3 regions of the Oceanobacillus aidingensis genome follow, and region 3 is predicted to be linked to each of the others. Evidence: predicted binding sites of a transcription regulator. Region 3 holds the regulator's gene; each other region holds the start of a gene.

The links. Region 3 encodes CtsR, which represses protease genes until heat stress. Its sites were predicted from a motif close to ATGGTCAATAAAGGTCAAACA; they were not measured.
Region 1: ACFO3P_RS03570 (ATP-dependent Clp protease ATP-binding subunit) is a predicted target of CtsR. The motif match lies at 2,018-2,038, and genes of this name have one in related genera.
Region 2: clpP (ATP-dependent Clp endopeptidase proteolytic subunit ClpP) is a predicted target of CtsR. The motif match lies at 1,772-1,792, and genes of this name have one in related genera.

Annotation. Positions count from the first base shown of each region.
Region 1 covers NZ_JBHSFT010000003.1:24,037-28,236, reverse strand. Annotated here, with positions in the region: gene ACFO3P_RS03570 (ATP-dependent Clp protease ATP-binding subunit) at 1-1,933, opposite strand, end outside; gene pdaA (delta-lactam-biosynthetic de-N-acetylase) at 2,333-3,115, opposite strand; gene ACFO3P_RS03560 (Na+/H+ antiporter family protein) at 3,176-4,200, opposite strand, start outside.
Region 2 covers NZ_JBHSFT010000020.1:183,708-187,907, forward strand. Annotated here, with positions in the region: gene ACFO3P_RS14035 (RNase H family protein) at 75-470, shown strand; gene ACFO3P_RS14040 (shikimate kinase) at 499-1,041, shown strand; gene clpP (ATP-dependent Clp endopeptidase proteolytic subunit ClpP) at 1,118-1,702, opposite strand; tRNA gene ACFO3P_RS14050 (tRNA-Arg) at 1,973-2,048, shown strand; gene ACFO3P_RS14055 (leucocin A/sakacin P family class II bacteriocin) at 2,222-2,524, opposite strand; gene ACFO3P_RS14060 (HPr family phosphocarrier protein) at 2,929-3,186, opposite strand; gene whiA (DNA-binding protein WhiA) at 3,315-4,200, opposite strand, start outside.
Region 3 covers NZ_JBHSFT010000001.1:363,909-368,108, forward strand. Annotated here, with positions in the region: gene ACFO3P_RS01680 (MgtC/SapB family protein) at 602-1,294, shown strand; gene ACFO3P_RS01685 (CtsR family transcriptional regulator) at 1,477-1,944, shown strand; gene ACFO3P_RS01690 (UvrB/UvrC motif-containing protein) at 1,969-2,529, shown strand; gene ACFO3P_RS01695 (protein arginine kinase) at 2,526-3,590, shown strand; gene clpC (ATP-dependent protease ATP-binding subunit ClpC) at 3,604-4,200, shown strand, end outside.

The DNA of each region.
Region 1 (4,200 bases), on a different contig from region 3:
CCTTCATGGTTGCTTCTAAATCATGCAGCATAAGGTCTACAATTTGCAGTAAATCTTTTTCTTTTAATTCATTGAAGTTTACAATCGCATCGAAACGGTTCAAGAATTCAGGTTTGAAATAGGTGCTTAAGTTTTCCATTGTCGCAACAGATTCATGTGTTTTCGCATTAAACCCGACACTTACTTTTTTCTCACCAGTTCCAGCATTACTTGTCATAATGATAACCGTATCCTTAAAGCTTACTCTTCTGCCGTGAGAATCGGTTAAATGACCGTCCTCCATGATTTGCAGGAACGTATTTTGCACATCTGGATGTGCTTTTTCAATTTCGTCCAGCAACAGAATAGAATATGGGTTTCTGCGGATGCGTTCGGTCAGCTGTCCAGCTTCTTCATGACCGACATATCCTGGCGGTGAACCGATAATTTTAGACACCGCGTGTTTTTCCATATACTCACTCATATCCAGACGAACCAGCGCATCTCTCGTACCAAACATTTGCTCAGCCAGTACCTTCGTCAACTCTGTCTTACCAACACCGGTAGGACCGACAAATAGGAAGGAACCGATTGGACGCTCTTTTGCTTTTAATCCGGCACGGCTGCGGCGGATGGATTTCGCAACTTTCTCTACTGCTTCTTCCTGTCCGATAACTTTGGAACGAAGATCGTCAGCTAAGTTTTTCATTTTTTCTTTTTCATCTTTTTGCATTTTCGTTACAGGTATACCTGTTTTTTCTTCTACAATTAATTGAATATCAGAAACGTCTACATCCAGTGTTTTCTCGCCGTCTTCAACTTTTTCCAATTGTTTTTGTAATTGGATTTCTTGATAACGGAGATTTGCAGCACGCTCATATTCTTCTTTTTCGGCTGCTTCCTGTTTTTGTTTCACTACTTCATCTAAGCGCTCTTGCAAGGAATCAGAATCTTTCTGAGCATTAGCAAGATTTAATCTGGAACCGACCTCATCCATTAAGTCAATTGCTTTATCCGGCAGGAAGCGGTCTTGGATATACCGGTTGGATAAACCGACAAATGCTTCAACGACTTCATCAGAATAGCGGACTTCATGGAATTTTTCATAACGGTCCTTGATACCTTTTAATATTTTCACTGCATCCTCTAAGGATGGTTCTTTTACGATAATCGGCTGCAGACGTCTTTCCAGCGCCGCATCCTTTTCAATCTGGCGATATTCTTTCAATGTTGTTGCGCCAATTACTTGCAGGTCACCGCGTGCAAGAGCTGGCTTCAAGATATTGCCTGCATCCATTTGTGAGCTTTCTGCAGTACCTGCTCCAACAAGCAAATGGATTTCATCGATAAATACAATCACGTCGTTACGCTCTTGCAGCTCAGCAATCAATTTATTCATCCGCTCTTCAAATTGACCGCGGATACCAGTGTTTGCGACTAAAGAAGCGACATCCAGCAAGTAGATTTCCTTGTTCATTAATTTAGCAGGAACATTTCCTTCTACAATATTTACAGCCAGTCCCTCTGCTATCGCTGTTTTACCAACACCTGGTTCACCGATTAATACCGGATTGTTTTTATTTCTTCTATTTAATGTTTCGATAACTCGTTTAATTTCTTTATCTCTGCCAATGACAGGATCAATCTTTCCTGCTCGTGCTTGATCAGTAATATTTTTTGCTAACTGATCAATCAAGCCATTTCCATTGTTTGATTTTTGTTGTGTTCTCGTGCGTGCGTTTGCACCACTTTGCTGATTTCCTTGGAAAAAGTTGTTGGCAAATGATTGATCCATATTGCCAAATGGAGAATTAGAGAAAAAGTCGCTGTTCATCATATTTCCTTGTATTTCTTGTAAACATTCATGGCAAAGATGCACTTCCATACGCTGTCCATTCATTTGCATTTGTGCATTAATCGTTGCCTCATTTTGTCCACAGTTTTGACATTTCATTTCTCATTCCTCCTTATAACTTAGTCAGATAGCCTATTTATTCGTTGTTTTGACTTTGACTATCTTTGACTATATTTACATTATACTCTGACCTTCTTTGACTTTCAAGTGTTTTAGTCAAATTTTTTTACTTTTTTTTGACCTTTATCTTTTATGCTAGTTTACATATAGGCTAACCCCTTAGCCCGCAAGAGATTTAACAGCTTATATATTCGTCTGATTTTTGGCCAAAGAGGTCAACACACACAAATTTCTTATAAAAAGAAGACTTTTTCTTTTCCATAAGGATGATTTGTTTTTGAAGTATATCAAAAAAACTGTCCTTTTAGAAGCCTAACGGTTTATCAGAATTGTTTCTTCTGACTTTCATCCGTTTCTTCTATATAAGGACAGTTCAACTTAATAAGGAAACTGTTTTGGCAATTGCTTGCTTAGCCATAAATCGTCTAAACTTTTAAATTGGTACCCTTCTTTCTTTAAATCCTGAATGACTTTTTCCAAAGCGGTTGCATTATCACTGGAAACTGCGTGAAGTAAGATAATGGCTCCTGGATGTATCTGCTTCATAATTTCATCGTAAGCATAATCTGCACCTTTTTGTGAGTTGGTTTCCCAATCTTTAAAGGCTAATGACCAAAATACATGGACAAGCCCTAGCTCTGTTGACCATTTTAATGTATCTGTACTAAAGGTTCCCCGGGGCGGCCTGACATAAATTAATTCATCCTGATCACTGACCTCTGCAACGGCCTGCTCTAAATCCTGCAGTTCTTTGTTAATGGCTTCCTTATCCATCACGGTAAAGTCCGGATGGTGATAGGAATGGTTGCCAATAATATGTCCTTCATCGACCATCCTTTTGACCAGTTCAGGCTCACTCTCTACATAATACCCTGTCACAAAAAAAGCGGCAGGGACCTCTTCCTGCTTTAATATATCTAATATTTCCGGCGTAAACCCTTGCTCATAGCCATTATCAAATGTCAGATAAAGCTTTTTATCACCGGAATCGTCCACATAAAAAGCATTGTATTTATCCAATACCTCCTGATAAGAGCCAATTTGAGGCGGTGTATGATTGGAGTTCTTTTGATATCCCCATCCGTATGCGTAGCCGGTATTCATTGGAAATACGCATAAGAAAAAGGCAAGTGAAAGCAGCAAAGTGATTGTTCTTTTCATTTCAAGTTCACCTACTTTTTTCTCTTACCTTTTCCTTTATAACTTCATTTTATTCACTTTTTAAAGAACCATTGCAGCAATCCATCCGAAAATAAATAAGGGAATATTATAATGGATGAAGGTTGGCACGCATGTATCCCAAATATGGTCATGTTTTTCGTCCGCATTGAGTCCGGAAGTTGGTCCAAGCGTACTGTCTGAAGCTGGCGAACCGGCATCTCCCAATGCTCCGGCTGTACCGACTAAAGCTGCTGTTGCTAAAGGCGAAAAGCCAGTTGCCAAACAGATAGGAACAAATAGAGCAGCAACAATCGGGATTGTTCCGAATGATGTCCCGATACCAATCGTAATAACCAGACCCAGCAGTAACAGAACAAATGCAATTAACGGCTTATTATTTCCTAATGCAGAAACAGATACCTCCACTAATTCCGATACAGCTCCTGTTTCCTGTAAAACATTTGCAAAACCGGCAGCTGCAAAAATGATAAAAGAAATCATCCCCATCATGGAGATTCCTCCTGCCATCACAGAATCCAGTTTTTTAAATGGCAATGCTACCAGAACGAACATAGCAATAATCCCCGTCAATGCTCCCAGAATCAAATCTTGCGTTATAATTTGAACGATAAGTGCCGATATAATAGCAATAATCGTCATTACATGCTGTTTGCCGAAAGTGATTTCTTCGACCAGATCTTCTGTTTTTATTTTTTCTTCCTTCATTGAATCTTTAGATGCTTTATCTTTTCTATAAGTAAATAGAATACCGATTAAAAGTCCAACAATCATTCCAGAACCGGGAATAAGCATAGATAAGGTTACTTCATATAAAGTAATTTCTCCCCCATTGGAGTTTAGGCCATCCAAAATCAATCTTTGGAAAAGTAAACCAAAACCGGCCGGAATCATCACATAAGGTGCTTTCAAACCAAATGTCAGAGCCAATGCTACAGCCCGGCGATCCATCCGCATTTGATCAAATACTTTTAACAGGGGAGGAATCAATATAGGAATAAAAGCGATATGAACCGGCACCGCATTTTGTGATAAACACGCAACACCAGCTAATGCAAAGAGCATCA
Region 2 (4,200 bases), on a different contig from region 3:
CACGCATTCCTTTTTGATTTAAAATTCGTTATAATATGAATATAGAAAAGAACGATTTGGCGGGGGGATATGCTTTGATTCAGGTTTATACAGACGGCGCTACAAACGTGAATACAGAAAAAAGCGGAGCCGGCATTTATATAAAGGCTGGGGAAAAGAAGCTGGAATATACTGTCCCCTTACCTTATATGTCCAATCATGAAGCCGAGTTTCACGCTATCATAGAAGCATTAAAAATTTGTAAGATGAACTTCCCTGAAGAAATCTTATCTTTTCGAACTGACTCTAAAGTAGCCGCAGACGTGATTGATAAAGGACGAACCAAAAACAAACAATTTCTTCCTTTGCTTGAAATCATCCAGGCTGAAGCAGCAGACTTTCCATTCTTATTTATTAAATGGATACCGGAAAAAGAAAATAGCAGAGCAGACCAATTGGCAAGAAAAGCAATCCATCAGCAATCATCGTAACGTGCTGGATGACGAGGGGGAATGTCATATGAGAGAAATACCATTAAAGGAACAAAGTATTGTACTAATTGGATTTATGGGTGTTGGAAAAACAACCATTGGTCAAGCTGTTGCCAAAAAACTGTATCGTGATTTTATTGATATCGATGAAGAAATTGAGCGCAGATTCGGAATGCCTCCGAAAGAGATTTTTGCGAAATATGGAGAAGCCGTCTTCCGTCAGCATGAAAAAGAAATTATTTCTGAAATATGCCATAAGAAATTAAAGGTTATCTCTTTAGGCGGCGGCGCTTTTCTTCAAAAAGAAGTACAGGATGTCTGTCTCGCAACCACTACAATATTCTTTCTCGACCTGTCTTGGGACAGCTGGAAGGATCGAATCAGCCTGCTGATTGACAGCCGCCCCGTTCTACAGGGGAAGAATATGGAGGAAATCAAACAGCTTTTTGATGATAGGCAGCCAATTTATGGACAGCATCACTCCCGTGTAGTGACAGATAATCAAGAAATTGAAGAAATTGCAGATTATATTGCCGATTCCTTAAAATTAGCATGGGAGCTTTACGCTTAAAAACAAGAAATTGCACGTAAAAAACAGGCTAAGGTCACCCTAGCCTGTTTTTTTCGATTTCATGATTTATTAATGTTTACGCTTTGCGCTCAAAGATATCATCTATGATGCCATATTCTTTAGACTGTTCTGCACTCATGAATTTATCACGCTCTGTATCACGTTCAATAACTTCTAAAGGCTGACCAGTATTTTCAGACATGATGCGGTTCATACGTTTTTTAATCTCGATAATTCGATTTGCATGAATCTCAATATCTGTTGCCTGTCCCTGCGTACCGCCTAAAGGCTGGTGAATCATAATCTCACTGTTTGGCAATGCAAAACGTTTGCCTTTCTCTCCGGCATTAAGCAGGAAAGCACCCATAGAAGCTGCCATACCGATGCAGATGGTAGATACATCTGACTTAATAAAGTTCATGGTATCAAAAATAGCCATACCAGCTGTGATAGAACCACCAGGAGAATTAATATATAAAGAGATATCTTTTCCTGGATCTTCTGCTTCTAAGAATAAAAGCTGTGCTACAATAGAGTTGGCTACATTGTCATCAATGCCGCTGCCAAGTAAAATAATCCGGTCTTTTAATAAGCGGGAGTAAATATCATATGCGCGTTCACCACGATTTGTTTGTTCAATAACTGTAGGTACTAAATTCATTTAAAAATCCTCCTTAAGTTGCCAACGTTAATGGCTGATGATTTTTTCTATACTTTATATGATAGCTCATTGGTCAATGAAGGTCAAACAAAAAGTTTCACCAAATTTCTACTTTAACCATCCTTCCCGATTTTATGTTTGTTAAACATGAACCATTTAAACTTATTGAAAGACGCATAAAATAATTTTTCATCTAAATTATATAAAAAGGACTTGTCTCAAAGGAACTTCCTATGTATAATTAAGATTGTGTTTTTAATTCAATGAGATGCGCCCATAGCTCAGCTGGATAGAGCACTGGTTTCCGGTACCAGGTTTGCCGGGGGTTCGAATCCCTCTGGGCGCGCTAGATAAAGTTAATAAAAAGACAAGGGATAAAGATGTTTGCTTCCCTTGTCTTTTTTTCTGTCTTCCAGAAGTTTGGTGCTATCTTTCCTCAAACACCGCCAGGCTTTTCCACTCGGTTGCGAATGAATACTCTATTTTCCTATATGTGATACCGTGATACCCCTTGCCTAATTAAAAAGAGGGACTGCCAGTTGTCGTACCTGACTCTGGCCGGTTAGAATCATTACTTGATTTATAGTTGGACTCAATAGCAGATTTAGCTTTAGCAGGCGCTGATGTCAGTCCCGTTGCCCAGCTTTCTATCGCTCTATCTGTTGATTGTTGAAATGTTTCGCTCCAGTTTACTGAACAAGTTTTTTCATCGCAATGAACACCATTTCCATAATCTGTCGAGGCTGCTTGAACTCCTGAGGTTGAAATAGCGGATAATCCTAACGTTAAGGCTGCTAACCCTAATTTCATTCTCTTTTTCATCACAGGCACTCCCTTTATATAATGATTTGTCTCTCAACCTAACATAACTTTTGCGAAGATTCAACAAGTTACCATGAAGAATGGAAAGCAAAATAGTCCGCCGCAGCGGCGTTTTACACTTCACCTTCTATTATTTAGATAGGGATTTATCCAAGATACGGTCAACTCCTGTTTCTTTGGAAATGAAGTCACTTTTTAATAACAGAAAACTAAGTTTATTTATATTTGAAGCAGTCAAATTGTAATACTTATAGGTGCTCCAGAAATTATATAATGCTATATAAATAAGAGCCCCCTTAAAATTGAGCAATGTAACTCGCCTTTAAGAAGGACTTTTTTAGCTGAGGTTTTACTATTTGGTGCTTTGTTTATCTGTTAAATAAAGCAAAGTTCGTTATACGGCATTAAACTTTTTCACGTACAAGGCTTGTTAAATATTCCATCGCCTCTTCTTCATCTTCTCCTTCGATAATAAGCTTGATTTCTTCTCCTTTTGTTAGAGCCAGGCTCATTAATCCCATAATGCTTTTGGCATTAACCTTTTTATGATCATTCTCTAAAAATATGTGTGAATCAAATCGATTGGCCTCTTGTACAAAATAGGCAGCTGGCCTCGCTTGTAGTCCTGAATCTAATTCGATTTTCACTGTTTTCTCAACCAATAAATTCACTCTCCTGTCTTAAGTAAACGCCTCCATTTTTTTTAGGAAGCAGAAAAAATTCTGCGTCTTTCTTTCGGCGATGTTCCATGATATTTACTGCATTATATCATATTCTTCGGATACTAGCATTAATTACCAAGCTGCAGTTCGCCACGTTTGATTTTCTCTGCAAATTCATCAATTTTTTTCAAACGATGATTCACGCCTGATTTAGAAATCGTCCCGCTGGTAACAAGTTCCCCTAATTCTTTTAAGGAAACTTCTTCATATTGAATACGGAGCTTAGCTATTTCCTGTAATTTTTCCGGCAGCTGATCCAATCCAACTGTCCGCTCAATCAATTTAATGTTTTCAATTTGACGGAATGCTGCGCCGATAGTTTTATTTAAGTTCGCGGTTTCACAATTCACCAGTCTATTGACAGAATTACGCATATCACGGACAATGCGTACATCTTCAAATTTTAATAATGCTTGATGTGCTCCAATGACACTTAAAAACGTAGTAATTTTTTCGGCTTCTTTGATGTAGACGATATAACCATTTTTGCGCTCTAAGGTTCTTGCATGTAAATCATATGCATTAAACAATGTTTTTAATGCTTCTGCATGCTCCTCATAATAATTAAAAATCTCCAAATGATAGGAGGAGGTTTCCGGGTTATTCATTGATCCGCCAGCTAAAAACGCTCCGCGTAAATATGCTTTTCGGCAGCATTCTTTTCTTAGGTATTTCTCTGAAATGGTCCGGACAATCTGGTATTGATTTTCCATTAGATTCAAATCCTCTAATAAAGATTGAACACCATTTTTCATACGGACGATATATACATTATTTTTCTTCAGCTTCATTTTTTTACGGACAAGCAGCTCCACCGGCAACGTATAATTTTGTTTGATTAATGTGTAAATACGCCTTGCAATTGCTGCATTCTCTGTTTGAACATCCAGTACATAACCTTGCTTTGATATAGAAATAACGCCATTCATTCGAACTAATGCAGCTAGTTCAGCA
Region 3 (4,200 bases):
AAAATATACAAATGTTACGTTTTTTCCACCATAAAATAGGATTTATTGTCGTAAAGGCGGATCCTTGAATGAATGCTTTGCCAGTGATAGCCATCCATGGGTTTGGTTTTTCCTCGACAAAATAGATATTTCTACATACGCCGTTTTGTGAATAACCCCGCAACGAAATGACTTTCTTCTCTGATTCCCTGCGTTTTCGCTTCACATAGACACCTTTTATTCCTAAATAACACCGTGGCAAATGAAGTGTATTTTTTTGTCTTCACTCTATCTATGATTGAAAACAAGAGGATGTGCCACACTTAGTATAGAGTCAAAAAATGTTTCATTGCTGATACGGCTCGTCTAATGGGTTTTTGCTTGTTTATCTTCAAATATCCTTTCTTTGGTATTTATTTCTGGAAGATAAATCAATTTACTGCTAAAGTAAAAATACACTTATTGCAATGAATACTTCTATTTAAATAGTTTAAAATTAATTTTCATGATAGTTGGTATGGAAAGACCCCCGCTGAATAAAGTTTTATTTTATAAAATGAAATGATAGCCTATACATATAAATAAACTGTAAAATATATAAAACAATAAGGGGGTGCAGGGAATGGAGTTAGAACAATTTATCGGTGATGATTTCGGAGTTATCGTGTTACGTTTGTTTATTGCTTTGCTGTTATCCGGTTTAATTGGTTTTGAGAGAGAAATTAATAATCATTCAGCCGGGTTTCGTACGCATATACTGGTAGGAGTAGGCTCTTGTTTGATGATGATTTTATCGATTTTTGGTTTTATTACATTTATGAATCAATACGATAACATTCAATTTGACCCTGCTCGTATCCCTTCTTATGTAATTAGCGGTATCGGTTTTCTTGGGGCTGGTACCATTATTGTATATGGAGGAACCATCAAAGGATTAACAACAGCTGCTTCTATATGGGCTGTAGCAGGAATAGGATTAGTGATTGGAGCCGGCATGTATAGTGTTGCTATTGTAACGACACTTATTATCCTTATCAGTTTAATATTTTTTAACCGGATGGAGCATTTTTTCCCTCGGTTTACAACCAGTAATTTTATTGAATTGATTGCTTCAGAGGAATTTGAAATACATGAAGCTGTAAAATCAGTGGAAAAGAACGGTTTTACGATAAAGCAGGTTGAGATAAAGCTGTTAGAAGGTAACAGGCGCAGAATTCATATATGGACAAATATGAAAAAGGATAATAAGTTAATTTATTTATTTGATGAAATATCGAAGCTTCCGGGAGTGGTTAATATAACAAAGCGAAATTAAAACATAAATATTTTCATAGATTTTTATAATTATGTTTTGTTTTTTGGCCTGTTTGTCCAAAATAGAAATATCATCCATTTGCAACTGTGGCAATTTCTTATTATAATAAAACCATAGTCAAAGTTAGTCAAAGTCAAAAGGAATAATTTATCAAATAAATTATTTGATTTGAGGTGCGAAGGATGAGTAACATTTCAGATATCATTGAACAATATTTGAAAAAAGTATTACAGTCAGAAGAACAACAAGCGATTGAGATTAAAAGGAGTGAAATTGCAGATCAGTTTCAATGTGTACCTTCTCAAATAAATTATGTTATTAATACGCGTTTTACCATTGAGAAAGGGTATATCGTAGAAAGTAAACGCGGCGGTGGCGGCTATATTCGTATTATGCGCATACGGCATCAGGATAAATCGGAATTGATTGATGAGATTATTTATTTAATCGGTGATTCGATTCCGCAGCGTGCTGCTATAGATATTTTAGATCGGCTTTTAGAGGAGGAGCTGATTACAGCACGTGAAGCAAAGCTGATATTGGCAAGTATTGATCGAACAACGTTAGCTTTTCAATTGCCGCTAAGAGATGAATTGCGTGCACGTATTCTTAAATCTGCATTAACTGCACTCAAGTATCTGAACGATTAATTACCTGAAGGGGGGAGGAATCGTATGGAATGCCAAGAATGCCATGAAAGAAAGGCTACCCTGCATTTTAAGCACATTATAAACGGTCAGGAGACGAAAGTGAGCCTTTGTGAAGTATGTGCAAAGAAAAAAGGTTATTTGACCTATCCGGAGGAAGGATTCTCATTAAATGACCTTTTATCTGGGCTTTTTCAAAAAGATGGAATACCTTTGAACGCTGCAGGGACAGCAAATTCCAATCAGCCTAAACAGCCGCAGGAGCTGAAATGTTCTTCTTGCGGGAGAACTTTTAGTGAATTTAAAAAAGCAGGGAAATTTGGATGTGCAAATTGTTATGCGTCCTTTGACTCCAAGGTAGAGCCTATTTTACGGCGTGTGCATGCTGGGAATACCAAACATACTGGCAGGATTCCAAAGCGTGCCGGGAAGTATATTCAGCAAAAGCAATTAATATCCTCCCACAAAGAGGAATTAAAACAGCTGATTGAAGATGAAGAATTTGAAAAAGCAGCAGTTCTGCGCGATAAAATCAGAGAGCTGGAAAAAGCGAATCATCAAGATAAGGAAGCGGGTGATAACACGTGACATTAGAATCATTTATCAATGAAGCGATTAGCCCGTGGATGCTGGAGGACGGTCCGGATAAAGACATTGTAATGAGCAGCCGTGTCCGTCTGGCCCGCAACTTTGCGGATAAATTGTACCCGACATCCGGTAATAAGGAAGCGTTGGAAGAGGTACTGCAATTTATAAAGAAAAATTATATAAAGGAAGAGGATACGGAGCAGGATTCACTAACTTTTATACCAATGAAGCAATTAAATATGATTGAAAAACTTGTTCTGGTGGAAAAACACTTAATAAGTCCACATTTAATCAAACATAGTGATTATGCTGCAGTGTTATTATCCGAACAGGAGCAGACCTCCATTATGGTAAATGAAGAGGATCATTTGCGTATTCAGGTGTATTATCCTGGACTTCAGCTGAAAAAAGCTTTAGAGGAAGCGTACTACTTAGATGATTGGCTGGAGGAAGAAGCCGACTATGCATTTGATGAAACAAAAGGTTATCTGACCAGCTGCCCTACCAATATTGGAACAGGCATGCGGGCTTCGATTATGATGCATTTGCCTGCGCTTGTACTGACAAAGCAAATCAACCGGCTTATTCCTGCAATTAATCAATTGGGACTGGTTGTCAGAGGGATATATGGTGAAGGCAGTGAGGCAAGAGGGAATATTTTTCAAATATCGAATCAGATTACACTGGGCAAGTCCGAAGAGGATATTGTGGAAGACCTGGAGAGTATTGTTAATCAGCTTGTGGAGCACGAACGGATGGCGCGGCAGTATATTTACGAGCAATCTGAGATTAGCTTGGAGGATCGTGTCTTCCGTTCCTATGGCACGTTAAAAAATAGCAGAATCATTGATTCGAAGGAGGCTGCTACCTGTATTTCTAATTTGCGTTTGGGAATTGATTTAGGCATAATAGAAAACATTTCCGAGAATATATTAAATGAACTGATGGTTTTAACACAGCCTGGATTCTTGCAGCACTATGCGAATAAAGCACTTCGTTCAGATGAACGTGATATCCGCAGGGCTTCAATTATTCGTGAAAGATTAAATTTGAAAAAATAGGAGGAAAAAACATATGATGTTTGGTCGCTTTACAGAGAGGGCACAAAAGGTATTGGCATTATCTCAAGATGAGGCCGTACGATTAGGCCATAATAATATTGGAACAGAACATATTCTTCTTGGTTTAGTACGTGAAGGAGAAGGCATAGCTGCCAAGGCATTGCAATCTCTTGGGTTGGAAGTAGCTAAAATTCAAGAAGAAGTGGAAAAGCTCATTGGTGTCGGCAAGCAGCCTTCTCAATCGATTCATTATACGCCCAGAGCAAAAAAGGTTGTTGAATTATCTCAGGACGAAGCAAGAAAACTGGGCCACTCCTATGTGGGAACAGAGCATATTCTTTTAGGTTTAATCCGTGAAGGAGAAGGTGTTGCTGCCCGTGTTTTAAATAATCTTGGTGTGAGCTTAAATAAGGCCCGTCAGCAAGTTCTTCAACTGTTAGGTAGCAATGAGTCTCAGACAGGCCGTCAGGGACGTGCAGGACAGCAAACAAACGCAAGCACCCCTACGTTAGATTCTTTAGCCCGCGATTTAACAGTCAGTGCGAAAGAAGGAAAAATTGATCCTGTTATAGGACGCTCTAAGGAAATTGAACGTGTAATCCAAGTATTG